4 regions of the Streptomyces sp. SCSIO ZS0520 genome follow, and region 1 is predicted to be linked to each of the others. Evidence: riboswitches for the same ligand, from Rfam matches in the RefSeq annotation. Region 1 holds a riboswitch; each other region holds the start of a gene.
What was found. A riboswitch is a leader RNA that binds a small molecule or an ion and turns the genes downstream of it on or off. The one in region 1 is predicted to bind cobalamin.
Positions count from the first base shown of each region.

Region 2: linked by a shared signal. The riboswitch ahead of MID12_RS30675 (CoA-acylating methylmalonate-semialdehyde dehydrogenase) and the one ahead of MID12_RS27045 (cobalamin biosynthesis protein) in region 1 are both predicted to bind cobalamin.
Region 3: linked by a shared signal. The riboswitch ahead of metE (5-methyltetrahydropteroyltriglutamate--homocysteine S-methyltransferase) and the one ahead of MID12_RS27045 (cobalamin biosynthesis protein) in region 1 are both predicted to bind cobalamin.
Region 4: linked by a shared signal. The riboswitch ahead of MID12_RS30525 (hypothetical protein) and the one ahead of MID12_RS27045 (cobalamin biosynthesis protein) in region 1 are both predicted to bind cobalamin.

Region 1 covers NZ_CP092644.1:6,678,241-6,685,512, reverse strand. The annotation lists partial or broken gene MID12_RS27065 (class II aldolase/adducin family protein) at 1-367, opposite strand, end outside; gene MID12_RS27060 (lysozyme) at 841-1,581, shown strand; gene MID12_RS27055 (inorganic phosphate transporter) at 1,810-3,057, shown strand; gene MID12_RS27050 (hypothetical protein) at 3,067-3,288, shown strand; cobalamin riboswitch at 3,505-3,636, shown strand; gene MID12_RS27045 (cobalamin biosynthesis protein) at 3,780-4,724, shown strand; gene MID12_RS27040 (cobyric acid synthase) at 4,721-6,265, shown strand; gene MID12_RS27035 (putative cobaltochelatase) at 6,336-7,272, shown strand, end outside.
Region 2 covers NZ_CP092644.1:7,488,058-7,495,329, forward strand. The annotation lists gene MID12_RS30670 (acyl-CoA dehydrogenase family protein) at 1-430, opposite strand, end outside; gene MID12_RS30675 (CoA-acylating methylmalonate-semialdehyde dehydrogenase) at 435-1,934, opposite strand; cobalamin riboswitch at 2,134-2,311, opposite strand; gene MID12_RS30680 (hypothetical protein) at 2,398-2,823, opposite strand; gene cobF (precorrin-6A synthase (deacetylating)) at 3,002-3,793, shown strand; gene MID12_RS30690 (Lrp/AsnC family transcriptional regulator) at 3,769-4,290, opposite strand; gene mgrA (L-glyceraldehyde 3-phosphate reductase) at 4,505-5,548, opposite strand; gene MID12_RS30700 (DUF4232 domain-containing protein) at 5,641-6,540, opposite strand; gene MID12_RS30705 (RNA polymerase sigma factor) at 6,527-7,009, opposite strand; gene MID12_RS30710 (hypothetical protein) at 7,060-7,272, opposite strand, start outside.
Region 3 covers NZ_CP092644.1:792,605-799,876, forward strand. The annotation lists gene MID12_RS02630 (bifunctional transcriptional activator/DNA repair enzyme AdaA) at 1-1,347, opposite strand, end outside; gene rsgA (ribosome small subunit-dependent GTPase A) at 1,603-2,796, opposite strand; gene metE (5-methyltetrahydropteroyltriglutamate--homocysteine S-methyltransferase) at 3,103-5,427, opposite strand; cobalamin riboswitch at 5,591-5,804, opposite strand; gene mutA (methylmalonyl-CoA mutase small subunit) at 6,081-7,272, shown strand, end outside.
Region 4 covers NZ_CP092644.1:7,449,835-7,457,106, reverse strand. The annotation lists gene MID12_RS30535 (CbiQ family ECF transporter T component) at 1-1,145, opposite strand, end outside; gene MID12_RS30530 (hypothetical protein) at 1,161-2,168, opposite strand; gene MID12_RS30525 (hypothetical protein) at 2,165-3,667, opposite strand; cobalamin riboswitch at 3,811-3,965, opposite strand; cobalamin riboswitch at 4,160-4,272, shown strand; gene MID12_RS30520 (peptidase) at 4,610-6,016, shown strand; gene MID12_RS30515 (DUF4430 domain-containing protein) at 6,274-6,762, shown strand; gene MID12_RS30510 (polysaccharide lyase) at 6,927-7,272, shown strand, end outside.

The DNA.
Region 1 (7,272 bases):
CGTAGTCGGCCACCCGGGGCGGACCGCCGAGGGCGGCGGCCATGTAGTGGATGGGCGGGAGCCGGTCCACCAGGGTGGAGACGGCCGTCGCGTGGACGGCGTGGGTGTGGACGATCGCGGCGGCGTCGGTCGCGGCGTACACGGCGAGGTGCAGGGGGAGTTCGCTGGTCGGCTTGAGGCGGCCGTGGACGGTGCGCCCCCGGAGGTCGACGGCGAGGAGGTCCGCCGGGGTCAGCCGGTCGTAGGGCACGCCGGTCGGGGTGACGAGGACGGTGTCGCCGAGCCGGACCGAGACATTGCCGGAGGTGCCGACGACCAGCCCCTCGGCCACGGTCCTGCGCGCGGTCGCCACCAGCGCGGCCCAGGCCGCGTCGAGCGCGGGGCGCCCGGCCGCCGGGAGTCGCGCGGCCGATGCCGCCGGGGCTCCCCCGGCCGGAACCGCCGGGGCATGCGTGTCCGGTGCCGCCTGAGCCTCTGCGCCCGAAGCCGCCCGGGGCTCCGGGTCCGATGCCGCCCGGGCCTCCGCATCCGATGCTGTCCGGGCTTCCGCGTCCGAAGCCTTACGGGTCTCCGCGTACGGTCCCGTCGCGCGCTCGTCTCCGGCTCTTGCCGGGGGTGCGTCCTCGTCCATGCCGGTGATCCTGCCAGGCGGGCGGCCGCCGGGCTCCGGCCGGGCGGGGACCGGCCGACCTGGGCGTACTGCTGTGACGGAGCCTCACCCTGCCCCGTACGCCCCATTTATGAATATTGATCAGATAAGCGTGTTACTCCACAGAATCTAGACAAACCGTGGCTAATCTCGCCGATGATTTGTCCTGCACATCGCGACCCGGGGGCAACATGGCTCACGTCCTGCAACCCACTCGCCGCCGCGCCCGCCTCCTCTCGGTGGCCGTGGCCTCCCTCGCCATCACCGGCAGCACGCTCGCCACGTCCTCCGAAGCCGTGGCGGCGGCGAAACCACGAGGCCACGACGTGTCCTCGCACCAGGGAAAGATCAACTGGCCCCAGGCCAAGAAGAACGGCGCCCGGTTCGTCTACATCAAGGCGACGGAGGCCACGAACTACCGGAACCCCTACTTCGCGAGCCAGTACAACGGCTCGTACAAGGCGGGGATCCTGCGCGGCGCCTACCACTTCGCCCTGCCGAACAAGTCCTCCGGCAAGACGCAGGCGCAGTACTTCCTCCAGCACGGCGGAGGCTGGAGCGCGGACGGCAAGACGCTGCCGCCCGCGCTGGACATCGAACACAATCCGTACGGCGCCAACTGCTACGGGCTGAGCACCGGTTCGATGGTCAGCTGGATCAAGTCCTTCAGCGACGAGATCAAGCGGGTCACCAAGCGCCGCCCGGTCATCTACACCAGCGCCAAGTGGTGGAACACCTGCACCGGCAGGAGCAGCGCCTTCGCCAAGGAGCACCCGCTCTGGCTGGCCAACTGGGCCTCCACGCCCGGCCCGATGCCCGCGGGCTGGTCCTTCCAGACCTTCTGGCAGCACGCCACGAAGGGCTCGCTGCCCGGGGACCAGAACGTCTTCAACGGCGCGATGTCGCAGCTGCAGAGGTTCGCCTCCCGGTAGCAGGCGGCAGACACCTTCGCGGGCCGCGGACCGGCACCGACCGGCCCGCCGTCCGCCTCCGCCGCCGTCCGCCTCCCGCGGGCGGCGGCGGTGCGCCGCCCCGGCCGCGGGCGGCGCGCACGCGGAACCCTCGATGCGGTCACCTCAGGGCCCTGGTCAGTTCATCTGGTGTTCACTCAGGCTGCTTACGTTCATCGAGCCAATGACGTCCACTCGAAGCCTGGGTTAATGGAACACTTCACCCTCCTGCTCGGGGTCGTGATCATCACCGCCCTCGTGTTCGACTTCACCAATGGTTTCCACGACACAGCCAACGCGATGGCCACGACCATCTCGACGGGCGCACTGAAGCCCAAGACAGCGGTGGCGATGTCCGCCGTGCTGAATCTCGTAGGCGCCTTCCTCTCCGTGGAGGTCGCCAAGACGATCTCCGGTGGAATCATCGACGAGGACGGCATTCGCACCGAAGTGATCTTCGCGGCGCTGGTGGGCGCCATCCTCTGGAATCTGCTGACCTGGCTGCTGGGCCTGCCGTCGAGTTCCTCCCACGCGCTCTTCGGCGGCCTGATCGGCGCCGCGGTGATGTCGGCGGGCTGGTCCTCGGTCAACGGCTCCACGGTCGTCACCAAGGTCCTGCTCCCCGCCCTCGCCGCACCCCTGGTCGCCGGGATCGCGGCGGCCTTCGCCACCCGGCTCACCTACCGGCTCGGCAGGGGCACCGACGAGAAGGCCACCGCGAAGGGGTACCGCGCCGGGCAGATCGCCTCCGCCGGTCTGGTCTCCCTCGCGCACGGCACCAACGACGCGCAGAAGACGATGGGCATCATCACCCTCGCCCTCGTCACCGGCGGCGTGCTCTCCCCCGGCTCCAACCCGCCGGTCTGGGTGATCACTTCGGCCGGTCTGGCCATCGCGCTCGGCACCTACCTCGGCGGCTGGCGCATCATCCGCACCATGGGCAAGGGCCTGACCGATCTCGCGCCGCCGCAGGGCTTCGCCGCCCAGACCAGCGCGGCGACCGTGATCCTCGCCTCCTCGCACCTCGGCTTCTCGCTCTCCACCACCCAGGCCTGCTCGGGCTCGGTGATGGGCGCGGGGCTCGGCCGCAAGGGCGGGGTGGTCCGCTGGTCGACCGCGACCCGGATGTTCGCCGCCTGGGGGCTCACCCTCCCGGCCGCGGGCCTGGTCGGCGCGGGCGCCCAACTCCTCACCGAACAGGGCAACTGGGGCACCGTCCTCACCGGCGCGCTGCTCGTCGGCGGCTCCGGAACCATCTGGCTGCTCTCCCGCAGGCAGCCGGTGGACCAGCACAACGTCAACGACATCGGCAGCGCCGAACCCGCCGGGGTGGTGACCACCGCGATCGCGGCCGTCACCCCGCCGCCCACCGCCACCCAGGCCGCCGAGGCGGCCGCGACCCCCGACACCGCCACCGCGGAGCAGGCGCCCACCCAGCCGCTCCGCGCGACCGCCTGAGGAGCCGGCATGAACATCGACTGGGCAGCGCTCGGTTCCGTCTTCGGAGTCAGCCTCGTGGTGACCGTCGCCATGGTCGGCGTCTTCACCCTCGGCGTCGTCGGCCTCGCCCGCCGCGAGGCCGCCGTGAGCCGGCAGGGAGGCACGGCACTGGCCACCACCGGCGCCTGCCTCTGCTTCGTGGCCTGCGCCGCGGTGGTCGGATACGGAATCCAGCTGATCGTCGCCTGAAACACCAACGGGCCGCCCCCGCGCGGCCCGTGCACGACGCGCGCCCCGGAACCTCGTCCGCGAGGGACCGGGGCGCCCGTACGTCGGCGCCCGGCGCCAAGCGGCCCGCCGGGCCCCGGCTGTGGGGATCGGCACACTCTTCCCGCCCAGGTCAGCGGCCAGTTGACGGGGGTGGCGGTGCGTGGTGGACTGCCCCGAGCCGAAGTACGGCGGCAGAGAGGAAGCCGGTGCGAGTCCGGCGCGGTCCCGCCACTGTCACCGGAGAAAGCGCTCCCCCAGTACGAGCCACGGCCCACCCAGGGTGGTCCCGGCCCGCGGGGAGCCGCCGATCCGGAAGCCAGGAGACTCTCGCCGTCGTCATCACGTCGAACCGGGGCGCGGACCCTGAGTGAGGACACATAGCGATGCCGGGCCGCCCGCCTCTGGATTCCCCTGCCGAACGCGCCCCGCGCGCCACCGCACCCCGCCGAGGCGAGCCGGCGGCCTGAGCGATGGGTGCCGAACGGGTCTTCGCCTGCGGCGCCGCCACCGGTCTCCTCGGTGACCTCCTGTTCGGCGATCCCCGCCGCGGGCATCCGGTCGCCGTGTTCGGACGCGGGGCGGCGGCGCTGGAACACCTCCTGTGGCGCGACCACCGGGGCTGGGGCGCACTGCACACCGCCCTCTGCGCCGGAAGCGTCGTGGGCGCCGGCGCGCTGGCCGCCCGACTGGTGCGCCGCTCCCCCGCCGCCGCCACCGCGCTGACCGCGGCGGCCACCTGGGCGGTGGTCGGCGGCACCTCGCTGGCCCGGGAGGCCACCGCGATCGGCGAGGCGCTCGCCGCCGGGGACACCGGGGCCGCCCGCGCCCGGCTGCCGCATCTGTGCGGCCGGGACCCGGAGTCCCTCGACGCGGCGGGCATGGCGCGCGCGGTCGTCGAGTCGGTGGCCGAGAACACCTCCGACGCGGTGGTCGGCGCCCTGGTCTGGGGCGCCCTCGCCGGGGTGCCGGGGCTGCTCGGCTTCCGCGCGGTCAACACCCTGGACGCGATGGTCGGCCACAAGTCGCCCCGCCACCGCCGCTTCGGCTGGGCCGCCGCCCGCCTCGACGACCTCACGGGCGCGCCCGGCGCCCGGCTCACCGCCGCCCTCGCCGTCCTGGCGGGCGGGGACCCGCGGGGCGCCGCCCGGGCCTGGCGCGCGGACGCGGGCGCGCACCCGAGCCCCAACGCGGGCCCGGTGGAAGCCTCGTTCGCGGGCGCGCTCGGCGTACGGCTCGGCGGCACCCTCTCCTACGGGGGCCGGGTCGAGCACCGCCCCGTGCTGGGCGGCGGCGGCCGGGAGGTCGAGGTGACCGACATCCGGCGGGCGGTGCGGCTCTCGCGCCGGATCACCGCGCTCAGCCTGGTGGTGTGCGCGGCGGCGAGCCTCGTGCGGACCCGGGCGGGTGCCCGGTGAACGGCGGGGGGCTGCTCGTCGCGGGGACCACCTCGGACGCGGGCAAGAGCGTGGTCACGGCGGGCATCTGCCGGTGGCTGGTGCGGCAGGGCGTGAAGGTGGCGCCCTTCAAGGGCCAGAACATGTCCCTCAACTCCTTCGTCACCCGGGAGGGCGCGGAGATCGGCCGGGCCCAGGCGATGCAGGCCCAGGCCTGCCGTGTCGAGCCGAGCGCCCTGATGAACCCGGTCCTGCTGAAGCCGGGCGGCGACCGCACCAGCCAAGTCGTCCTGAAGGGGCGCCCGGTGGGCGAGCTGAGCGCCCGCGGCTTCTTCGGCACCGGGGACGCGCGCCTCGGCACGGGCCTGCACGGCGGCGGCCGCGAGGCCCTGCTCGCCACCGTCGTGGAGTGCCTGGAGGAGCTGCGGAGCAGCCACGACGCGGTGATCTGCGAGGGCGCGGGCAGCCCCGCCGAGATCAATCTGCGCCGTACCGACCTGGTCAACATGGGCATCGCCCGGGCGGCGCGGCTGCCGGTCCTGGTGGTCGGCGACATCGACCGCGGCGGGGTCTTCGCCTCCTTCTTCGGTACGACGGCGCTGCTCGCCCCCGAGGACCAGGCGCTGCTCGCCGGATACCTGGTGAACAAGTTCCGCGGCGATGTCTCCCTGCTCGAACCGGGCCTGGACATGCTCCGGTCGCTCACCGGCCGCCGCACCTACGGCGTGCTGCCCTTCCGGCACGGCCTCGGCATCGACGAGGAGGACGGCCTGGCCGTCTCGCTGCGCGGGGCGGTGCGCGAGTCGGCGGTCAGCGAGCCCGCCGGGCCTCAGGTGCTGCGGGTCGCGGTCTGCGCCGTACCGCTGATGTCGAACTTCACCGATGTGGACGCGCTGGCCGCCGAACCGGGCGTGGTGGTGCGCTTCGTGGACCGCGCCGCGGAACTCGCCGACGCGGACCTGGTGATCGTGCCCGGCACCCGCGGCACCGTGCGGGCCCTCGGCTGGCTGCGCGAGCGCGGGCTCGCCGGGGCCCTGGCACGCCGGGCCGCCGAGGGCCGCCCGGTGCTCGGCATCTGCGGCGGCTTCCAGCTGCTCGGGGAGCGCATCGAGGACGAGGTGGAGTCCCGCGCGGGCACCGTCGAGGGGCTCGGGCTGCTGCCGCTGCGGGTGCGCTTCGCCCGCGAGAAGACCCTCGGCAGGCCGCACGGCGAGGCCTTCGGCGAGCGGGTCGAGGGGTACGAGATCCACCACGGCCTCGCCGAGGTCACCGGCGGCGAGGCCTTCCTGGACGGCTGCCGCTCGGGCTCGGTCTGGGGCACGCACTGGCACGGCTCGCTGGAGTCGGACGGCTTCCGGCGGGCCTTCCTGCGCGAGGTCGCGGCGGTCGCGGGCCGCCGCTTCGTGCCCGCGCCCGGCACCTCCTTCGCCGCGCTGCGCGAGCAGCAGCTCGACCACCTGGGCGACCTGATCGAGGAGCACGCGGACACCGATGCCCTGTGGCGGCTCATCGAGTCGGGGCCGCCCGCGGACCTGCCCTTCGTCCCGCCGGGGGCGCCGTGACCCCCGTACCCGGCCCAGCCCGCGCACATCCCGTACACCCCGCACACGAAGGCAATCTGGAGGGCGACGCATGAGCACCCCCTATCCGTTCACCGCACTGGTGGGCCAGGACGACCTGCGCCTGGCGCTGCTGCTGAACGCCGTGTCCCCGGCGGTCGGCGGTGTGCTCGTCCGCGGCGAGAAGGGCACCGCCAAGTCCACGGCGGTACGGGCCCTTTCGGCGCTGCTGCCCGCGGTGTCCACGGTCCCCGGCTGCCGCTTCTCCTGCGATCCCGCGGCGCCCGACCCCGGCTGCCCGGACGGCCCGCACCGCCCCGGCGAGAGCGCGGCGCGACCGGCCCGGATGGTCGAACTGCCGGTCGGCGCCTCCGAGGACCGCCTGGTCGGCGCGCTCGACATCGAGCGAGCGCTCGCCGAGGGCGTCAAGGCCTTCGAACCGGGCCTGCTCGCCGACGCGCACCGCGGCATCCTCTACGTGGACGAGGTCAACCTGCTCCACGACCACCTGGTCGACCTGCTCCTCGACGCCGCGGCGATGGGCGCCTCCTACGTGGAGCGCGAGGGCGTCTCCGTACGGCATGCCGCGCGCTTCCTCCTGGTCGGCACGATGAACCCCGAAGAGGGCGAGCTGCGGCCGCAGTTGCTCGACCGGTTCGGGCTGACCGTGGAGGTCGCCGCCTCCCGGGAGCCGGACCAGCGGGTCGAGGTGGTCCGGCGGCGCCTGGCCTACGACGAGGACCCGGAGGCCTTCGCCGGGCGCTGGGCCGCCGAGGAGAACGCGCTGCGGGAGCGTGTCGCCGCGGCCCGCGCGCTGCTGCCCGCGGTGCGGCTCGGCGACGGGGCGCTCCGCCAGATCGCGGCGACCTGCGCCGCCTTCGAGGTCGACGGGATGCGCGCGGACCTGGTGATGGCGCGCACCGCGACCGCGCTGGCCGCCTGGGCGGGCCGCGAGGAGGTCCGCGAGGAGGACGTACGGCAGGCCGCCCTGCTCGCGCTGCCGCACCGGC
Region 2 (7,272 bases), 810 kb from region 1:
TGTCGCGCACCGCGCGGGTGCGCAGCGCGGCGGCGTCGGAGCCCGCGCCCGGTTCGGTGAGGCAGTAGCTGCCGAGCTGCTCCATGGCGCACAGCGCGGGCAGGAAGCGGGCCCGCTGGGCGGGGGAGCCGTAGCGGTCGATCATCCAGCCGACCATGTTGTGGATGGAGAGGTAGCCCGCGATCGAGGGGCAGCCGGTGGCCAGCGCCTCGAAGATCAGCACCCCGTCGGCGCGGGAGAGCCCCGAACCGCCCAGGTCCTCGCGGACGTAGACCCCGCCGAGGCCGAGCCCCGCGGCCTTGCGGAGCACGTCGACGGGGAAGTGCTTGTCCTGGTCCCAGCCGAGGGCGCCCGGGGCGAGATGCTCGCGGGCGAAGTCCAAGGTGGTCTCGACGACGGCGAGTTGGTCCTCGTTGAGGAGAGTGGTCATGCCGTCACCCCATGGTCGGGATGGTGAAGCTCGCGCCCTCCTTGGCCCCGGAGGGCCAGCGCGAGGTGACGGTCTTGGTACGGGTGTAGAAGCGGACCGCGTCCGGGCCGTGCTGCCCCAGGTCGCCGAAGCCGGACCGCTTCCAGCCGCCGAAGGTGTGGTAGGCCACCGGCACCGGGATCGGCACATTGACGCCGACCATGCCGGTGTCCACCCGCCGGGTGAAGTCGCGGGCCGTGTCGCCGTCCCGGGTGAAGAGCGCGACGCCGTTGCCGTAGGCGTGCTCGGTGGGCAGCCGCAGGGCCTCCTCGTAGTCGGCGGCGCGGACCACCGAGAGGACCGGGCCGAAGATCTCCTCCTGGTAGATCCGCATCCCCGGGGTGACCCTGTCGAAGAGCGAGGCCCCGGCGAAGAAGCCGCCCTCGTGCCCCTCGAGCGTGAAGTCCCGCCCGTCCACGACGAGTTCGGCGCCCTCCCGGACACCGAGGTCCACATAGCCGCGGACCCGGTCGACAGCGTCCCGGCCGACCAGCGGGCCGAAGTCCGCCGCCGGGTCGTCGCTGCGGCCGATGCGCAGGGAGCCGATCCGCTCCTTGAGGCGGGCGACCAGCGCCTCGGCGGTCTCCTCGCCGACCGGCACCGCCACCGAGATCGCCATGCACCGCTCGCCCGCCGAGCCGTAGCCCGCGCCGACCAGCGCGTCCACGGCCTGGTCGAGATCCGCGTCGGGCATCACGATCATGTGGTTCTTGGCGCCGCCGAAGCACTGCGCCCGCTTGCCGTGCGCGGCGGCGGTGGCGTAGATGTGCGCGGCGATCGGCGTGGAGCCGACGAAGCCGAGCGCTTGGACGCGCGGGTCCTCCAGGAGGGTGTCGACGGCCTCCTTGCCGCCGTTGACGACATTGAGGACGCCCGGCGGCAGGCCCGCCTCCAGGAAGAGTTCCGCGAGCCGCAGCGGCACCGAGGGGTCGCGCTCGGAGGGCTTGAGGACGAAGGAGTTGCCGCAGGCCAGGGCGGGCGCCGCCTTCCACAGCGGGATCATCGCGGGGAAGTTGAAGGGGGTGATGCCCGCGACCACGCCGAGCGGGCGCCGCAGCGAGTGGACGTCGATCCCGGCCCCGGCGTTGTCGGTGAACTCGCCCTTGAGCAGGTGCGGGATGCCCGCGGCGAACTCCACCACGTCGAGGCCGCGCGCCAGGTCGCCGTGCGCGTCCGCGACGGTCTTGCCGTGCTCGGCGGAGAGCAGCCGGGCCAGCGACTCCTTCTCGCCCTCGACGAGTTGGAGGAAGCGCAGCAGGACCCGGGCGCGGCGCTGCGGGTTCCACTCGCCCCACTCGCGCTGCGCCCCGGCGGCGTCCGCGACGGCCGCCCCGGTCTCGGCGCGGCCGGCCAGCGGCACCCTGGCCTGCACCTCGCCGGTGTTGGGGTCGAAGACATCGCCGTACGCACCCGAGGTCCCCGGGGTGTGCTTGCCGCCGATGAAATGGGTCAGTTCACGGACCATGGAAAGCCTGCTCTCGTCAGGTGGGATCCGGGGGATGGCAGGGCGGACCGGCGGCGCGCGCGGCAGCGCGCGGCCGTGGTCGGCCGGGAAGACGCGGAGACGAAGTGCCGTCAGGCGGTGCGCAGTCGCGCGTGCCGAAGCGGATCACCCAGGTCGTGGGTACGGACCGGTGCCATGCGTGTCTGCTCCATCCTCGTGGAAACACGGAACATCCCGCGGCCGGTATCCTGACTCCCGGATCAGCGCGCGTCCCCTTGCCTTCCCGACGGATCTCTCCGTCAGTGGCGTGTCCTGCGAGGACGAACTCCCCGGTCACAGTGGCGGGACCGCGCCGGAATCGCACCGGCTTCCCTGACACCGCGGGCCTTGGTCACGAACATATAGTTGGACGTCCTAGTAAGTCCACCCCGGCCCGGCCCCGGACGTGATTTCCGGCCGCGGCCCGCCCGATGGCGGCGGATGCTCACAGCTCTCCCCGCCACCAGGGGTCGTCCGGGCCGTCCGCGCGGATGATCCGGGCCCTGGCCAGGATCTTCTCGTCGAGCGGCCGCAGCAGCGCGCGCAGCTCGCGGGCGCTCTTGCGGGGCAGCAGATGGAGCGCGAGTTCCAGCCGGTCGCGGAAGTAGCCGGGGTCGCAGCCGCACTCCGGGATGCCGCAACTCGGGGCGCCGAAGGGGGGATCGGCCACCCGGCGCAGGGGGCCGTGGGCCAGGGCCCGCCAGTGCCAGAAGGCCTCGGCGGTCGCCTCCGGCCACAGGCGGGTCCGCTCCAGGCGGCACAGGGCCGCGACACAGGATCCGGAGACCGGGCCGACCGGAGGGAACCGGCGCCGACGGGGGCGCGGTACGGGAGTCTCGCCCCGCAGGGCGGAAGGGCGCCTACGCGGCATGGACCTTTCGGTGCGTCATCATGGCGGCACGCTACAACTCCCGTACCCGGCGCGGCCAGTGACTTGTGCGGGGACCGCGGGCCCGCCGCCGCCCGCCGCGGATGCTTGGATGGGAGGCCGATCGGCCAGGGAAGACAGCGAGCCGAGGCCGCCGCGCGGTGGCGGGCCCGAGGGAGACATGAGTACGCAAGAACGCCGCATCCTCGTCATCGGCATGGGCGCCGGCGACCCCGACCACCTCACCCTCGCCGCGGTGAAGGCGATGCGCCGGGCCGAGGTCTTCTTCGTCCTCGGCAAGGGCCGGGAGAAGGAGTCGCTGACCCGGCTGCGCCGCGAGATCCTCGACGAGCACCTCAGCGGCCCGTACCGGATCGTCGAGGCGGCCGACCCCTGGCGGGACCGCGCGCAGGAGGACCGCGCGGGCTACACCTCGGCGGTGCACGACTGGCGGCGGCGCCGGGCCGATGTCTGCGAGCGGCTGATCCGGGAGGAACTCGCCCCCGGCGGCACCGGCGCCTTCCTGGTCTGGGGCGACCCGGCGCTCTACGACAGCACCCTCGCCGTCCTGGCGGACATCCGCGCCCGCGGGACCGTGGACTTCGACCACGAGGTGGTCCCCGGCATCAGCAGCGTCTCGGCGCTCGCCGCACGCCACCGGATCACCCTCAACCGGGTCGGCCGCCCCGTCCGCCTCACCCCCGGGCGGCGGCTGGCCGAGGACTTCCCGAACGACGACGGCGACCTGGTGGTCATGCTCGACGCCCAGGAGGCCTACACCCGGCTCACGGGCGAGGGCGTCTGGATCTACTGGGGCGCCTATCTCGGCACCCCGGACGAGATCCTGGTGGCCGGGCCGCTGGACGAGGTCGCCGAGCGCATCACGCGCCTGCGCGCCGAGGCCCGCGCCCGGCACGGCTGGATCATGGACACCTATCTGCTGCGGCTTCAGCCGGAGGGCGGCGAGGGCTGAGCACCCTCAGCGCCGCGCCCCGGCGCCGAGGCGGCCCGCCCGATCGCCGCCACCAGGGGCAGCAGCCGCCGCGGCACGCGCTCGCGCAGGGCCACCTCGGTACGGGTGCGCACCACGCCCGGCATGCTGATCAACTGCTGGATCACGTCCTCCAGATGGCCGTTGTCCCGGGCCACCACGCGGGTGAGCAGGTCCCCGCCGCCCGCGATGGAGTGCGCCTCGATGATCTCCGGCACCGCGGCGAGGGCGTTGCCCACCGCGTCCAGGTGCCCCTGGGTGACCTCGATGTGCACGAAGGCGAGCACCGGATGCCCCAGGGCCGCCGGGGAGAGCGCGGGCCCGCCCGCGGTGATGACGCCCTCCCGCTCCATCCGGTCGAGCCGCGCCTGGAGGGTTCCCCGGGCGATGCCCAGGATGCGGGCGTACTCGCGTACCGAGGTGCGGGGCTGTTCGAGCAGCAGCCGCAGGATCCGGGTGTCCAGTGCGTCCACGGGCATGTTCCGTTGGCTCCTCGGGGACCGGCGGCAGAGGTGGTGACCGTACCCATGGCACAGCGGGCGCGGCTTGTGTGGTGCCACCGGTCGGCGGGTGCCTACCGCGGCCCCAGCGGTGGCGCCGCGGAGCGCCGGCCCGCCGACGGCGCCGGGTCAGGACCCGCGGCGCCATTCTCCCTGCCGGGGGCGCCGGGGTCCTGACCCCGTGGGCGGTGGCTCAGGACCGGGCGGCCCAGATGTTCACGCCCTCCTTGCTGACCGCGAAGCCGTCGATCTCGTCGAGTTCGGCGGCGGTCAGCGGCGGGGCGCTCAGCGCCGCGAGGTTCTCCTCCAGCTGCTCCACGCTGGAGGCGCCGATCAGGGCGGAGGTCACCCGGCTGTCGCGCAGCACCCAGTTCAGGGCCAGCTGCGAGAGCTTCTGGCCGCGCCGCTCGGCGACCCCCGCGAGCCCGCGCAGCCGGCCCACGGTGTCCTCGTCGAGCAGCCCCGGGTCCAGGGACTTGCCCTGCGTCGCGCGCGAGCCCTCCGGGATCCCGTCGAGGTACTTGCCGGTCAGCAGCCCCTGGGCGAGCGGGGCGAAGGCGATGCAGCCCATGCCCGACTCCTCCAGGACGCCGAGCAGCCCGTCGTCCTCGATCCAGCGGTTGAGCATCGAGTACGAGGGCTGGTGGATCAGCGGCCGCACGCCCAGCTCCCGCAGGATCCGCACCGCCTCGGCGGTCTGCTCCGCGGTGTAGGAGGAGACGCCCACGTAGAGGGCCTTGCCCTGCTGCACCGCGGAGGCCAGCGCGCCCATCGTCTCCTCGAGCGGGGTCTCGGCGTCGAAGCGGTGCGAGTAGAAGATGTCGACGTAGTCGACGCCCATCCGCCGCAGCGAGGCGTCGAGCGAGGAGAGCAGGTACTTGCGCGAGCCCCACTCGCCGTAGGGCCCGGGGTGCATCAGATAGCCCGCCTTGGTGGAGAGCACCAGCTGATCGCGGTACGGGGCGAAGTCCTGGGCGAAGAGCTTGCCGAAGTTGAGCTCCGCCGAGCCGGGCGGGGGACCGTAGTTGTTGGCGAGGTCGAAGTGGGTCACGCCCAGGTCGAAGGCGCGGCGCAGGATCGCCCGCTGGTTCTCCAGGGCCCGGTCGTCGCCGAAGTTGTGCCACAGCCCCAGCGAGACGGCGGGCAGCTTCAGCCCGCTGCGGCCGGTGCGCCGGTAGTCCATCGTCGCGTAGCGGTCCTCGGCGGCCCCGTACGGGCGCGTCGTGTCGGTGTCCATGGCGTCGCTCTTCCTCACGTACTCGCGTTCGGGCCTGCCGGGTCCCGGCGTGCCGACGGAAATCCTCTCACCGGTCCGCCCTGCCGCCCTGCTCAGGACCGGGTGAGCGCGGTGACGTGGAGCGTTCGGTACCCCTCCGCCGTGCAGGTGCGCAGCCCGTTCACCTCCAGGAAGACGGACTCGCGGCGCCCCGGCAGGTACACCCGCAGGCTGTCGGCCCCGCCCGGCCGGCACCTGTCCCTCCCGTAGGCGCCGGTGTCCGCCAGCTGCACGACGAAGCTCGCCGCCTCGCCCCGCGCCAGGGTGATCCGCTCGCCGGGCCCGCCGCTCCGCTCGGCGGGGCTGCCCACCCGGGTGCGGTCCGGCCCCTTGGCCAGGGAGACACCGGGGAAGCCCCGGGTGGTGCAGACCGGGCCGTCCGCGTTCACCAGCCGGAGGGTCATGTACCGCGAACCGGCGGCCTGTTCGGAGCGCTGACGGCTCAGGGCGAGGATCGCGCCGGAGCACTGCGGGGTCTTCGGGGCCGCCGGTCCCGTGGCCTCGTCCTCCGGTGGTCCTGAGCTGTCCGAGGGGCGGGGCGAGGGCGTCCGGGCGGGGCCGGAGGAGGACTCCCGGGGGCTCTCCGGGCTCCGGCCGGTGGCGGGCGGGTCGCCGGCGGGGACGACGCGCTCGGCGGGCGGTCCGGTGCCGTCGCCGCCGGAGCCGAAGTGGTCGGAGAGGGTGCCCAGCCTGTCGGTGAGGAACCCGGCGGGCACCGTGACCGTGGCGAGGGCCGCCCCGCAGGCCACCACGGCGACGGTGAGCACCCGGCGCCTGCGCCGCGCCGCGGCCCGGCGGCGGATCCGGGCGAAGGCGCCCGGCGGGGGCGGCAGCGGGGTCGACGGACGAGCGAAGGCCGCCCGGATCTCGGCGGATTCCTCCTGCTCGGCTCCGGGGCCCACGGGGGAGCGGTCCGGCCCGGGCAGGTCGCGGGGGTCCTCAGGAGATGTCATGGATGTCCCTCAATTCCGCTCGCAGCAGCTGTCGTGCGCGGTGGAGGTCGGTCTTGACGCTGCCGCTGCTGCGGCCGAGGACCTCCGCGATCCGGAGCACCGGTAGGTCGGCGTAGTAGTGGAGCAGGACGGGGGTCCGCAGCCGCTTCGGCAGCGACTGGACCAGGTCGCGGATGTCGGTGGCGCTGTCGGCGGGGGACTGCGCCTCCTCCGCGGTGCTGCCGATGCGCTGGAGCGTGCGCCGTTCGCGCTCCGTGCGCCGCCAGTGGTCCTTGATCAGGTTCGAGGCGATCGTGTAGAGGTACGCCCGCGGCTCGTCCACCCGGCCCCAGCGCGACCAGAGCCGGGTGAAGGCCTCGCTCGCGATGTCGTGGGCCAGCGCCTCACTGCCCACCAGGGAGCGGCACCAGCCGGCCAGCCGCGCGTAGAACTCCTCGAAGAGTGCCGCCGCTTCGGTCGATTCCGCCACGCGTACGCCCTGTCCTCCCCGCTGCGCCGGGCAGTCGCCGTCGACCGCGCTCATCCGCCGGTGACACTGGTCCAGCCGCCGTCCGGCCCCCGGCCCACGCCGAGGGTACGCAGCCTGGCGAGCACCGCGGCACTCTGCGCCTCCAGCCAGTCGCACAACTCCCGGAAGGAGACGAAGCGGACCTCGGGAGTGTCCGCGATGTCTTTGAGGAAGAGCTCGACGGCGTCCATGTAGATGCCGCCGTTCCAGGTCTCGAAATGGTT
Region 3 (7,272 bases), 5.9 Mb from region 1:
CCGCCAGCTGTCCGGGGGGTCCTCGCCGGGGTGGGCGGTGTCCGGGTCGCCCAGGGCGCGGGCGCGGATCCGGGCGGCCGCCGCCGGGTCGGCACCGGGCAGGGCGAGGAAGGCGCGGTGGGCCTCCTCCCGGTCGGCGCCCGGGTCGAGGCTGAGGCGCCCCTCGGTCAGCGCGGCGGCGAGCGCGCCGACCGGCCCGGGCTCGGCGCGGAGCGCGGCGGGCGCCGGGAAGACATGGGTGAGCGTGCCGCAGGGCCGCTCCAGCGGGGTGCCGTGCCGCAGCACGAGCCGCCGGGCCTCCTCCGGCCCCGCGAGCACCCGTACCGCGAACTCCTCGGCCTCGGCGGCGCCCGGTGCGCGCAGCCCGGGGCGGGCGGCCACCAGGGGCGCCAACTCCGGGTCGGCGCCCAGGCGTTCGTCCACCGCGAAGGGGTCCGCGTCCAGGTCGAAGAGCCGGCGCAGCCGCTGTACGGCGGTGGTCAGGTCCCGCAGGTCGGCGAGGTGCAGCTTCGCCTCCAGCCAGCCACCGGGGCGGGCCGCGGTGGTGCCCGAACCGTGTCCGCCGCGCTCGCCGACGGCCACGATGCCGGTGCCGTGCGGAAGGCGGAGCGTACGCCGGTAGGTGCGGGCGCCCGCGGGCCCGGTCAGCTGCTCGATGCCGGGCAGCGCCTCCGCGGCGAGCTGGTCGAAGAGGGCGCCGGTCCGGTGCGGCCCGCGGTGGGCGAGGCGCAGCGGGACACCGGCCGCCGGGCGCTCGCGGCCCCGCCTCGCCGGGCCCTCGCCCGGGCCGCTCCCGGAGGCGCCGCGCAGCGCGGTGGGCGTGCTGTCGTACACCGCCCGCATGGTGTCGTTGAACTGGCGCACGCTGGCGAAGCCCGCCGCGAAGGCGATGTCGGTCACCGGCAGCGCGGTGGTCTGCAAGAGCAGCCGCGCGGTGTGGGCGCGCTGCGCCCGGGCGAGGGCGACCGGTCCGGCGCCGAGTTCCGCGGTGAGCTGGCGCTGCACCTGGCGGGCGCTGTAGCCGAGGCGTCCGGCGAGCCCGGCGACCCCTTCCCGGTCGACCACCCCGTCGCCGATCATGCGCATGGCGCGGCCGACCACATCGGCCCGCTGGTCCCACTCGGCGGAGCCGGGCGCCGCGTCGGGGCGGCAGCGGCGGCAGGCCCGGAAGCCGGAGTGCTGCGCCGCGGCGGCGGTCGGGTAGAAGCGGACATTGGTCCGCTTCGGGGTGACCGCGGGACAGCTGGGACGGCAGTAGATACCGGTCGTCGCCACGGCGAAGAAGAACGCGCCGTCGAAGCGCGCATCCCGGCTGCGCACCGCCTCGTACCTGGTCTCTTCGTCCATCACGCTCCCCAGTGTGCGCCGGGGGCCACGGCGTCGGCTGGCGGAAATCGGACATGGCGTTGGGGGCCAGTGGCGTGGGCCCGCCGAGGGGTTCTGCCCCCGGCGGGCCCACGCACGGGCGGGCGCTCGGCGGCCCGCACGCGGGCACCCCGGCCGCGCACCCGCGGGCCCGGCCTCACGCGCGCGGGCCCGGGCCCTGCCGCGAGGGCCGTACCCTCCGCGTCCCGGCCCGGCCTCACCCGCCTGAGCGCGGGCTCAGCGGAAGCGCCGCCCCCGCTTGACCTCCCCGGCCATCCGGCCCTCGGCGCCCTTGGCCTTCCACTCGCGGCGCAGCTCGGCGCGGAGGCGGGCGTCGGTCTTGGCGACGATGTACCGGTTCTCGCGCATCAGCTTGCGGTAGCTGTCGAGCCGGCGGGCGGGCAGCGCGCCCTCCTCGACCGCGGTGAGCACCGCGCAGCCCGGCTCCGCCTCGTGGGCGCAGTCGTGGAAGCGGCACTCGGCGGCCAGCTCCTCGATCTCCGCGAAGACCTGGCCGACACCGGTACCGGCGTCCCACAGCCCCACCCCGCGCAGCCCGGGGGTGTCGATGAGCACGCCCCCGCCCGCGAGCGGCAGCAGATTGCGGGTGGTGGTGGTGTGGCGGCCCTTGCCGTCCACGTCCCGGGTGGCCTGGACCTGCATCACGTCCTCGCCGAGCAGGGCGTTGGCGAGCGTCGACTTGCCCGCCCCGGACTGGCCGAGCAGCGCGGTGGTGGTGCCCGCGACGACCGCGGCGAGGACGTCGACGCCCTCGCCGAGCCGGGCACTGACCGGCAGCACCTGCACGCCGGGTGCCGTCTGCTCGGCGTCCGCGAGCAGGTGGGAGCGGGTGACCGGGTCGGGCACCAGGTCGGACTTGGTGAGCACCAGGAGCGGCTGGGCCCCGGACTCCCAGGCCAGCGCGAGGAAGCGCTCGATCCGGCCGAGGTCCAGCTCCGCGGCGAGCGAGACCGCGATGATCACCTGGTCGACGTTGGCCGCGAGGATCTGGCCCTCGGAGCGCTTGGAGGAGGTCGAGCGCACGAAGGCGGTACGGCGCGTGAGCAGCGACCGTACGAAACGCGGGTCGCCGTCCGGGTCGACGGCGGCCCAGTCCCCGGTGCAGACCACCCGCAGCGGATCGTGCGGGGTGACGAACGCGGTGTCGGCGCGCACCGGCCCCTCGGGGGTGACCAGGTCGCAGTGCCCGCGGTCGACCCGGACCACCCGGCCGGGGACCAGCCCCTGGCGGGCGTACGGGGCGAAGGCCTCGGCCCAGTCGTCGTCCCAGCCGTAGGCGGCGAGGGAGTGCGCGGCGGTGGCAGACGCGTCCGCGGACTCCGGACGGGACGCCGACTGCCCGGTGGCAGAAGGCTGTTGGGCGGAGAAGGAAGCGGAGGAAGAGCAGGAGGAAACGGAGGAGGAAGTCAAGGGGAACCCTTCGAGGGGCGGCCCCGGCGGCGCGTCAGGCGCGCGGATGCTGTGCGGTGTGTTCAGCCGGTGGCCGCGGAGGTGGCAAGGACGAGCGTGTGGATGCGGGCAGAGCCCTGCGCCGTGACAGTCATCAGTCGCACCTCCCGGGAATTCCTCTGGGCCGGGACCGGCTCTCGGCCGCCCGGCGAACTCCGCACACAGTAGGGCGGCCCCGGCGGCCGTGCCACCGTATTTCCGTGCCGCCCCTCTCGGGGCCCCCGGTGGCCCGGACCGGCCCCGCAGGACCGGTCCGGGCGGGGTGGATCAGCCCTCGGAGCCGGAGAGTTCGGCGCGCAGCGAGCGGGCGGCGGCCACCAGGCTCGCCAGGGACCGCCGGGTCTCGGGCCAGCCGCGGGTCTTGAGGCCGCAGTCGGGGTTGACCCACAGGCGCTCGGCCGGGATGGCTTCGAGGCCCTTGCGGAGCAGTGCGGTCACCTCGGCGCGGTCCGGGACGCGCGGCGAGTGGATGTCGTACACGCCCGGGCCGACCTCGCGCGGGTAGCCCGCGGCGGCCAGCTCACCGGCGACCTGCATGTGCGAGCGGGCGGCCTCCAGGCTGGTGACATCGGCGTCCAACTCGTCGATGGCGCGCAGGATGTCGCCGAACTCGGCGTAGCACATATGGGTGTGGATCTGGGTGTCGGACCGGACCCCGCCGGTGGTGAGCCGGAAGGCCGCGGTGGCCCAGTCCAGGTAGGCGGCGCGCGCCCCGGAGCGCAGCGGCAGGGTCTCGCGCAGGGCGGGCTCGTCGACCTGGATGACCGAGGTGCCGGCCGCCTCCAGGTCGCCGACCTCGTCCCGCAGGGCGAGCGCGACCTGCCGGGCGGTGTCGCCGAGCGGCTGGTCGTCGCGGACGAAGGACCAGGCGAGCATGGTGACCGGGCCGGTGAGCATGCCCTTGACCGGGCGGGCGGTGAGCGACTGGGCGAAGCGGGTCCAGCGCACCGTCATCGCCTCGGGCCGGGAGATGTCCCCGGCGAGGATCGGCGGGCGGACGTAGCGGGTGCCGTAGGACTGCACCCAGCCGTGCCGGGTGGCGAGGTAGCCGGTGAGCCGCTCGGCGAAGTACTGCACCATGTCGTTGCGTTCGGCCTCGCCGTGCACGAGGACGTCGAGGCCCGCCTCCTCCTGGAAGGAGACGACCTCCCGGATCTCGTTCTCGATGCGCTCCTCGTACCCGGCCTCGTCGATCCGGCCCGCCCTGAGGTCCGCGCGGGCCGTGCGCAGCCCGGTGGTCTGCGGGAAGGAGCCGATCGTGGTGGTCGGCAGCAGCGGCAGCCCGAGGTGGGCGCGCTGGGCGGCGGCGCGCTCCGGGTAGGGCAGGCCGCGGCGCCCGTCCGCCTCGGTGACCGCGGCGGCGCGGGCGCGTACGGCGGGGTCGTGGACGAGGGAGGAACCGGCGCGCAGCGCGAGAGCGGCGCGGTTGGCGGCGAGTTGGGGGGCGATGGCGTCGGTGCCCTCGGCGAGGCCGCGGGCGAGGGTGACGACCTCGGCGGTCTTCTGCCGGGCGAAGGCGAGCCAGCGCAGGATCCCCGGGTCGATCTCGCGTTCGGCGGCGGTGTCCAGGGGCACGTGCAGCAGCGAGCAGGAGGCGGCGACGTCGACCCGCTCGGCGAGCCCGAGCAGGGTGCCGAGGACGGCGAGGGACTTCTCGTGGTCGTTGATCCAGACGTTGCGCCCGTCGACGATCCCGGCCACCAGGCGCTTGCCGGGCAGGCCGCCGACCGCGGCGAGGTCGTCGAGGTTGGCCGCCGCGGGTCCGGTGAAGTCGAGGGCGAGCCCCTCCACCGGCGACTTGGCGAGCACCGGCAGGGCCTCGCCGAGCCGGTCGAAGTAGGAGGCGACGAGCAGGCGGGGACGGTCGGTGAGCGCGCCGAGCTCGCGGTAGGCGCGGGCCGCGGCGTTGAGTTCGGCCGGGCTGCGGTCCTGGACCAGGGCGGGCTCGTCGAGCTGGACCCAGGCGGCGCCCGCGGCCCGCAGATCGGCGAGGATCTCCGCGTACACCGGCAGCAGCCGGTCCAGGAGGGTGAGCGGCTCGAAGTCCGCCGCCACCTTGGGCGCCGCCTTGGCGAGCAGCAGATAGGTCACCGGGCCGAGCAGCACGGGGCGGGCGGTGAGCCCGAGCTCCTGGGCCTCCCGCAGTTCGGCGAGCTGCTTGCCGGAGTCGGCGCGGAAGACGGTGTCCGGGCCGAGTTCGGGCACCAGGTAGTGGTAGTTGGTGTCGAACCACTTGGTCATCTCCAGCGGGGCCAGCTCCTGGGTGCCGCGGGCCATCGCGAAGTAGCCGTCGAGCGCGTCGGCTTCGACGGCGGCGCGGTGCCGCTCGGGCAGCGCGCCGACCATGACGCTGGTGTCGAGGACATGGTCGTAGTACGAGAAGTGGCCGGTCGGCACCTCGCTGAGGCCGCTCTCCGCGAGGCGGCGCAGGATGTCCCGGCGCAGTGCGCGGGCGGTCTCCCGCAGGGCGGGCGCCTCGACCCGGCCCTTCCAGTAGCCCTCGATCGCCTTCTTCAGCTCCCGGTCGGGACCCTGGCGCGGATAGCCGTACACGGTGGAACTCACTGCCGCGGCTGCGGACTTGGTGTTCAAGGAACTCTCCTTCGCGAGTGTTCTCCTCTGGACCCGGGGACGGCCGGGGGCGCGAAGGGACGGCACGGACAGCGGGGCGCCGTACGCCGGAAGGGCGCGGGCGGCCGCTTCGCCTCGTGCACGCCGACCCGCCCTCGAGGTCACCGGGAACTCCGCGCACACCGGTGGCGCGCGGGCAGCGGGCAGGTCTTCGGACTCGCGAGCACGCCTGCCGGGGCAGGCACCTACCGGCCGTCGCTTCCCAGGCCATGGGCCCAGTGCACGTGACGGCTGTCGTTCTCACTCACCGCTGCGGGGCAGTCCCGGATTCCCACCGGGTTCCCTCTTACGACGCCGCTGCCTGGCGGACAGGGCGAACCAGCTACGGGTGCCACTCTAGAGGAGTGAGCCCGACAGCCCTGTCCGCCGACCGTGCCCCCGGCTCTGCGCGGGCCCGGTGGCCGGGGCCCGGCCGCGCCCGTCGCAGCCGCCCCGGCGCGCGCACCGGAAGCCCTCGTACCGCCCCTAAATCCGCTGGGGCCCGCCCCTACTCCAGGCCGTCCGGAAGCGGTGACGCACGGCGAGCAGCAGCAGCTCAGCGGGGGGTCAAGGAGGGGAAGGTCACAGAGACGTACGGCTGCCGGTTCCCCGGCCGCTCCCCTAGCCTGTGCCGCATGACGGTCCTCCCCGACGACGAACTCAGTCTGGCTGCCGAATTCCCGGACGCCACCCGCGAGCAGTGGCAGCACCTCGTAGAAGGTGTCCTGCGCAAGACGGGCAAGGAGGGTCTGGCGGGTCCGGCCGCCGAGGAGGCGCTCGCCACGTCCCTGGAGGACGGGCTGAGCATCCGGCCGCTGTACACCGCGGAGGACGCCGCGGCCGTCACCGGCTACCCGGGCTTCGCCCCCTATCTGCGCGGCGCCCGCCCCGAGGGGACCGCCGTCTCCGGCTGGGAGGTGCGCCAGCGGCACGCGCACCCCGACCCGAAGAAGACGAACACCGCGGTCCTCGCCGACCTGGAGAACGGGGTGAGCGCCCTGTGGCTGGCGGTCGGCCCCGGCGGGATCCCGGTCTCCGGTCTGAAGACCGCCCTGGAGGGCGTCTACCTCGACCTCGCGCCCGTCGTCCTGGACACCGGCGGCGACTCCCGCGAGGCGGCCCCGGCACTCCTTCGGCTGTACGAGGACCAGGAGATCCCCCGGCACGCCGCCCTCGGCAACCTCGGCGCCGATCCGCTCAGCCGCCTCGCCCGCACGGGTGAGGCGGCGGACCTCGACGCGCTCACCGCCTCGGCGGCCGAACTCGCCGCCCGGTGCCGCAGCGAGTACCCGGGCCTGCGGGCACTCACGGTGGACGCCCTGCCGTACCACGAGGCCGGCGGCTCGCCCGCGCAGGAGCTCGGCTGCTCGCTCGCGACCGGTGTCGCCTATCTGCGGGAGCTGACCGCGGCCGGCCTCCCGGTCGAACAGGCCGCCGGGCAGCTGGAGTTCCGCTACGCGGCGAGCGCGGACCAGTTCCTGACCATCGCCAAGTTCCGTGCCGCGCGCCGCCTCTGGGCCCGGGTCCTGGAGGTCTGCGGCGCGCCGGGGACCACCGGTGCCCAGCGCCAGCACGCCGTCACCTCGCCGGTGATGATGACCCGCCGCGACCCCTGGGTGAACATGCTCCGGGTCACCGTCGCCACCCTGGGCGCGGGAGTCGGCGGCGCGGACGCGGTGACCGTGCTGCCCTTCGACAGCGCGCTCGGGCTGCCGGACGCCTTCGCCCGCCGGATCGCCCGCAACACCTCCTCCGTCCTCATCGAGGAGTCGCATCTGGCCCGCGTCATCGACCCGGCGGGCGGCTCCTGGTACGTGGAGCAGCTCA
Region 4 (7,272 bases), 770 kb from region 1:
TCCCCGGCGCCGGTACGGGTTGAGGTCGACTCCTCTTCGTACGCGCCCTGTTCGAGCACCGGCGGCGGGGCGAGCCAGGCGGGCAGCGCGCCGAGCAGGATGCCGAGCGCGGGCAGCGTCCCGATCTCGGGCCAGGTGAGCGGGGTGAGGGAGGGGTAGAGATCGGCCGCGTCGACCTTGGTGGTGAGGTACAGCAGGGTGGCCGCGCTCAGCCCGGAGAGGACGACGGCCGCCTCGCCGGGGCGCCAGCGGTCCGGCCGGTAGCGGGTGCGCCGCAGCCTGCGGCCGCCGATCAGGAAGCCGGTGGTGGCGACGGCGAGCCCGGCGAGCAGCATCGGGGCGCCCAGGTAGCGCGGGGTGGAGGCGTCCATCACTCCGTACAGGCCCGCGCAGACGCCGAGGAGTCCGGTGAGGACGAGGAAGCCGGTGAGCAGCCGGGTGCGGGGCGAGATCCGGCCGGTGCGCCCGTAGCCGTGCGAGGCCATCGCGGCGGCGAGGGCGAGAGAGCGGTTCACCGCGTCCTCCAGGACCGGGATGAGGATGCCGCGCAGGGCGCGGGCACCCGTCTGGCCGCCCGCGCGCAGCCTGCGGGCCCGCCGCACCCGCTGCACGCTCTCGACCAGCTGCGGGGCGACGGAGAGCGCGACGACCACGGCGGTGCCGATCTCGTAGAGCGCGCCCGGCAGGGCCTTGAGCATGCGCTTGGGGTTGGCGAGGGCGTTGGCGGCGCCGACGCAGACCAGCATGGTGGCCAGGCGCAGTCCGTCGTAGGCGCCGCCGAGCAGTTGCTCCGCGGCGACCGGCCCGAACAGGCGGATACCCGCGGCCCATTCGGGCAGCGGGATCTGCGGCAGCGTGAAGAGGACGATCGAGCCCTGGCCGCCGCCGAAGACGATCCGGAAGGCCACCCGCAGGGTGACGACGAACGCGCCGAGGAGCAGGTACATCCGGAAGGCGAGCGCCCAGGGGGCGTCGCTGCGCCGCCGCACCACCACATAGCCGCAGACCGCGAGGATCATGATCAGCAGCAGCGGGTTGGTGGTGCGGCTGGCGCAGGAGGCCATGGCGAGCGCCCACAGCCACCACGCACCGGGGTGGACGGTGCGTGGCAGCGGCCGCAGGAGCGGGTCGAGCCGAGACGTCATCGGTGGCCAGGCGCCCTAGGAGGAAGGACCGGAGCGGGCGGCCCGGCGGCGCCAGGCGGTGGCACCGGCGCCCGCGGCGAGCACGGTCACCGCGGCGATGCCGACGACGGTGCTGGTCGGCACCCCGTCCCCGCCGCTCGCCGCGGTGGGTTCGAGCCCGTCCTCGCCCTCGCCGGTCCAGGCGGCCGCCTCGCTGGGCTCGTCCTCGGTGCCCGGCAGGGGTGCGTCGGAGGCGGAGTGCGAGGGGCCGGCGGAGGCCTTGCCCTTCTTCTCCTCCTTCCCGCCCTTGTCCTTCCCGCCCTCGGTGTCCGCGGACTTCCCGGCGCCGGGCCCGGTGGCCGGGACCTTGGTGCCGCCGCCCGAACTGCCCGCGCCCGCACCGCCGTTGCCTACCTGGCCACCGGTGCCCTGGCCCGGGCCGGAGCCCCCCGAGGAGCCGGAGCCGCCCGTACTCCCCCCGGAGGAGCCGCCCGAGGAGCCGCCCGAGGCCGGGCGGGAGGGGGCGACCCGCGGCGGCGGGTTGGTGGTGGAGGTCTTGTCCTTGGAGAAGGACCAGCCCTCGAAACTGCCCGGCGGGGGCTTGTGGTTCATCACGCCCCACTGGCTGTACGTCCAGTTGCCGCCGTTGGGCGCGTGCCAGTACGACCAGTAGGCGGAGGCGGGCGGGGTGTCGATGCAGGGTTCGCTCTCGGGTCCGGGCTTGCCCTCGATGCGGCAGATGAAGCCCTCGCCCCAGCGGTTCGTCCCGGCGATCTGGAAACCGGCGTTCTTCAGCGCGGCGAGGCCCGTGGCCTGGTCGCCCGGGGCGCACCGGACGATGGTGGTGCCGCCGAGTTCCTGGAAGTCGACGATGACGGTGACCCCGTCGGCGTTCGGGCAGAAACCGGCGGTGCCCTTGCCGGTGTCGACCGCCGCGGCCTCGGGGGCGGTGGCCAGGTCGGCGGCGAGCCCGAGTCCGGCGGAGGCGGCGACCAGGGTCAGGGAGAGCGTGGCCGCGCGCAGCCCGCGCAGGTATCGCCTCATGAGGTGCGGCCCTTCCGGTGGGTGGCGGCGAAGCGGTGGGTGGCGTATCCGGCCACCAGGAGGGCTCCGGCGGCCCCCGCCCAGGGCAGGACGTCGGCGCCGGTGGCGGCCAGTGAGCCGCCGGGGCCGGAGGCGACGTCCGGCGTGTTGCCGCCGGTTCCGCCGGAGGCCGGGCCGCCCGCGGGCGCGGAGTCGCTCGGGCCCGGACCGGGCGTACTGGAGGGGTCGGCGGAGACGCCGGGGCCGGGCGAGGTGCCCGGGTCGGGGCTGGTGCTCGGGTCCGGGGTGCGGGTGGGGTCGGGGGTGGTGCTCGGGTCGGGGTCCTCGCTGGGGCCCGGGCCCGGATCGGGGTCGGTGGTGCCGATCCTGCCGAGCGGGACCTGGGCGAGGCCGAGCAGGGCCTGCGGGGTGGCGCGGCGCCACTGGTCGCGCTGGAACTCCTCGATGCCCTCGTCCTGGGCGGACTTGAGGGATGCGTCGTTGTAGGCGACGGCCCCGGCCTCGGCGGCGGCCTTGCCGCCATCGGCCTGGGTGAGCTGGTGCTTCACCAGCCAGCCCGCGGCCTTGCCGGCGGCCTCCTCGCGGCCCGTGGCGGCCAGCGCCTGCCCGGCGAGCCCGGTGCTGTTGGAGTTGGCGGCGGCCGTGGGGCCCGAGCCGCCGAGCGCGCCGTCGGCCGCCTGCTGCTCCTCCAGCCAGTCGGCGCCCTTCTCGGCCCCGGCCTGCGCGCCCTCGGCACCGGCCTCGGCCGCGGCGAGCAGCGCCTGGACGGCCATCGCGGTGGAGTCCGGGTCGAGGACGGCGTCGGCGCCCTGGGCGTCGCAGTCGCCGGTGACCTTGCCGCCGCCGAAGGCGTACGGGAAGAGCCGGAAGCCGCCCGAGGCGCACTGCTGGTCGAGGAGGAAATCGACGGTGTTCTGCGGGACTTCGCCGCTGCGGGCGAGTCCGAGAACGGCCAGCGACTGGCCGAAGGTGTTGCTGTTGTCCGTGGCGGGGGCGGTGACCTTGTCCTTGACCCGCCCGTTCTCCAGGCCCGCTTCGGGCCCCGCGATCAGGTCGAGGGTCTCCTGCCGCAGGTCGTACTCGCCGAACTTCGCGGGGTCGGAGTCGGTGATGACCGCGGCGTACAGGAGTTTGGCGGTGGCTCCCGCGATGCGCTGGCCCTTGGGTCCCCAGGCGTCGGCGCTGTTGTAGTCGCGGACGTGGGTCTTGAGGGTGGCGGTGATCTTCGCGGCGTCCGCGGGGGCGGCGCCGGTGGCCTCGAGGCCGATCAGGGTGTCGATGGACAGGCCCCAGTCCGGGGTGCCCGACATGCCGGGTACGGCGCCGTCCGCGGTGAGTTCGCCCGCTCCCCAGCGGGCGGCGGCCACCGCGGCCTCGGCGGGTGTCGCCGCCTTGCCGTCCGCGGAGGCGGTGGGTACGAAGAGCGGTATCGAGACGGCGAGTGCGGCGCCTGCCCCGACGGCGGCGGCCGTCCTGGCGCCGGGTCCGACCCCGACCATGAGGTTCCCCCTTGGGAAATGGCCGGCAGCCAGGGCACCGATCCGCGAAAAGACCCCTGACGCGCATTCGGTGCGAAGTGCGAATGCGGCAGGGGCCCGAGGATCTTGAGACCGGGCTCCACGCTGCGGACCGTGACAGTGAGAAGCGATACGCGCAGCACGCCGGGCGTTCCGGCTCACGCGAGGCAGCGGCCTCGCGCTCACGGTTGCAGGTCAGCGCCGGATTCCCACCGGCTTTCCCCAGTCGTGCACGCATTCAGTTGTGGGTCCGCCCAGAGGCGAACTCTTCGGAGAATACGCACCCTTGCACCCCCGCGCCAGCCCGCCGGGTGTGATCTGCGCGGCCGCCCGCGGGGCCGTCCGCCCCGCCGCGGACCGTGTCCGGCGTCACAATTCCTTCACCGCGTCTGGCCAACTCCCTTTCCCGGGCCTACTGTTCCCCTGCCCTCGGTCGATTCCGGGGCCGACAACTTCATGCGTACGCGACGGGGAAAGCCGGTGGGATTCCGGCGCTGACCTGCAACCGTGAGCGGCCTGGGGCCTTTCTTTCAGATCGGGCTGGATCAGGGAGCGCGGGCTGGTGCGTGCAGCTGCGAGGCGGAGGAGGGCGTCGACGCGGAGCGATTGGGGCCTCCCCTGCTCGAACGCAGTTGAGAGCTTGGGGACAACCGACGACAACGCCGCAGATGTGCGTGCCGGCCCCCGCGAGCCCAGCCTGATCTGAAGGAAAGGCCCTGACGCCGCGAGCCGGGCTGCCCGTCGTGCTGCGTGCACTGCTTCTCACTGTCATGGTCTGCAGCGTGGAGCCACGAGCCGCCCCGGCTCGCCGGCCCCTGCCGCCGCGTTCACCGACGCGCGCCAGGGGTTCGCCAGTTCGGGTGCGTGCGCGGCGGATCCCGGGGCGGGCCCGGCTCTTCTGACACCGCCAAGGAGTCCGCCGCGATGCCGTTTCCGAGCAGAGCCCTTCTCGCCGTCGTGGTGCCCGCGGCCGCGCTCTGCGCCGCACTGCTGCCGGGCGGCGCCCAGGCAAGGACCGGCGCGCCCGCCCTCCCGTCGCCCGAGAAGGCCGCCGCGACCTGGACGGCCTCCCGGCTCACCGAGGGCACCCACGCCTCCGGCGACCAGGGGCTCACGGCCGACATCGTGATGGCGCTCGCCGCCACCGGCACCGGCGGCGCGACGGCGGAGAAGGCCACCGACTGGCTGGCCGCGCACGCCGCCGACTACATCGACCGCGGCACCCCGGGCCGGGTCTTCGCGGGCGGCACCGCCAAGCTCGCGCTGGTCGCCGCGATCGAGCACCGCGACCCGGCCGACTTCGGCGGCATCGACCTGACCGCGACCCTGCTGGGACGGATGCAGGACAGCGGCCGGTTCACCGACGACCTGCCGAACGGCGACGGCTCCAACCAGTTCACCCAGTCCCTCGCGGTCCTCGCCCTCCAGCGCACCGGCGACCTCCCCGCGAAGGCCGCCGACTTCCTCGCCGCCTCCCGCTGCGCCGACGGCGGCTACCCGCTCTTCTTCAAGTCCGATCCGGCCCAGTGCACTTCGCACACCGACAGCACCGGACTCGCCGTCCAGGCCCTGCTCGGCGCGGGCCGCACCGCGGACGCCGAGGCGGGGCTCGACTGGCTGGAGAAGCAGCAGCTCCCGGACGGCAGCTTCCGCGACAACGGCTTCGGCACCCCGCCGGGCAACACCAACTCCACCGCCCTGGACGTCCAGGCGCTGGCGGCGGGCAAGCGGACCGCGGCCGCCGCCGAGGGCACCGCCTGGCTGACGTCCCGTCAGCTCGGTTGCAGGGCACCGGCCGCCGACCGGGGCGCGGTGGGCTACGCCGAACCCGTGGTGGACGGCACCACCCTGCGCGCCACCGCCCAGGCGGTCCCCGCCCTCGCGGGCAAGCCCCTGGCCCAGATCGACGGCAAGGACTCCGCCTCCGCCCTGGAACCCATCGACTGCGCTCCCGGCGACGGCAGCACGGGCGGCAGCGGCGGTACGTCGGGCGGCGACACCGGCGGTACGTCCGGGGGCGGCACCGGGGGCTCGGCGGGCGGCGACTCCGGCGGGGACGGCGGCACCGGCTCCGGCGGCAGCGGCGGTGGCAGCGGCAACAGCGGTGGAACCGGCGGCAGTTCGTCCTCGGGCTCGCCCTCCGGGACACCGGCCCCGGGCACCGTCGGCGGGGGTGCGGTCACCTCCGGCGGCACGGGCGGCTCGGCGACGGGCGGCGGCCTGGCGGCGACCGGCTCGGCCGCGCTGCCGTACGCCGCGGGCTCCCTCGCCCTGCTGACCGCGGGCGCCGCGGCGGTGGCCCTCACCCGCCGGGGCCGCAGGAGCCACTGAGCAGCACGGCTACCACCGCCTACGGCACCGCCACCGCGCTCACCGGGCCAGCGGCACCGACACCGGCACCAGCAGCACGCGCGGTGGGCGGCCCATGCCCAGGGCCGCCCACCGGCGGAACCCAACTCCCCTCCCCCACACGCCCCTTGGCCTTCCCTGCCCGCAACTCCCCACCTCCGCAACCCGCGAACCCGCAAGTCCGGGAATCCGCGAACCCGCGAACTCCCCTCCCACGAATCCCACGAAAGCAGGTCACCATGTCCGCTGCCCTCCTCAGACGTGCCGCCGTCCTCACCGCCGCGCTCGGACTCGCGCTGACGGCCGTCCCCGCGGCCCGCTCCGCCGAGGCGCCGCTCGCGGTCAAGGCCCCCGTCACGGTGACCCTGACGGTCACCGGTCCGGACAGCACGGTCTTCGACGGCACGGTCTCCACGACCGGCCACGACGTCACCACCGCCTCCGGCGGCACCCACCCGTGCGACGGCACCAACAACGGCGCCAACCCGAGCGCGGGCCCGACCCCGACGGCCGCCCTCGACGACGCCGCCGCGCAGGCCGGCTTCACCTGGGACGGCGAGTGGTACGCCTCCTTCGAGGACTACTTCGTCTCCACCATCGACGGTGCCACCGGGGGCCAGGAGGCGTACTGGAACATCGCGGTCAACGGCACGGCCACCCCGGTCGGCGGCTGCCAGTTCCGGATCGAGGCGGGGGACGAGGTCGCCTTCACCTGGACCGCGCTCTGAGCCGTACGAGACGGGTCCGGTGACCGTATAGACGGTGATCACGGGCATTGTCGGCACCCGTCGGACACCCTGTCCGGCGGGTGTCCGGCGATGCTGCCCGCGCTCTCGACATCGGCCGCCGCTCCTCCCATACTCGTGCGCCGTATCCGAGCGACGGAGGCGTGATGACCGACCCTTCCCACCCGGTGACCGGCCGCCGGGCACTGCTGCGCGGTGCGACCGCCTCGGTGGCCGCACTCGGCCTCGGCGCACTGGGCACCGGAACCGCCCGCGCGCGGACGCCGGGACCGAACGCCCGCCGTGGCGCCGCCCGTTCGGGCGCCGCGGCCGAACTCCTGTGGGCCGCGGACTTCTCGGCCGCGGACTCCAATGCCGCGGGCTTCGGCAATGTGCAGCGCCAGTACGAGGACGGCGACATCGAGAACAGCCGGGATCCCGTACCGGTGGTGGACGCGCCCTACGGCATGGGCCGGGCGGGCGAACTGCACCTGGTCGAGGGGCAGATGCGGC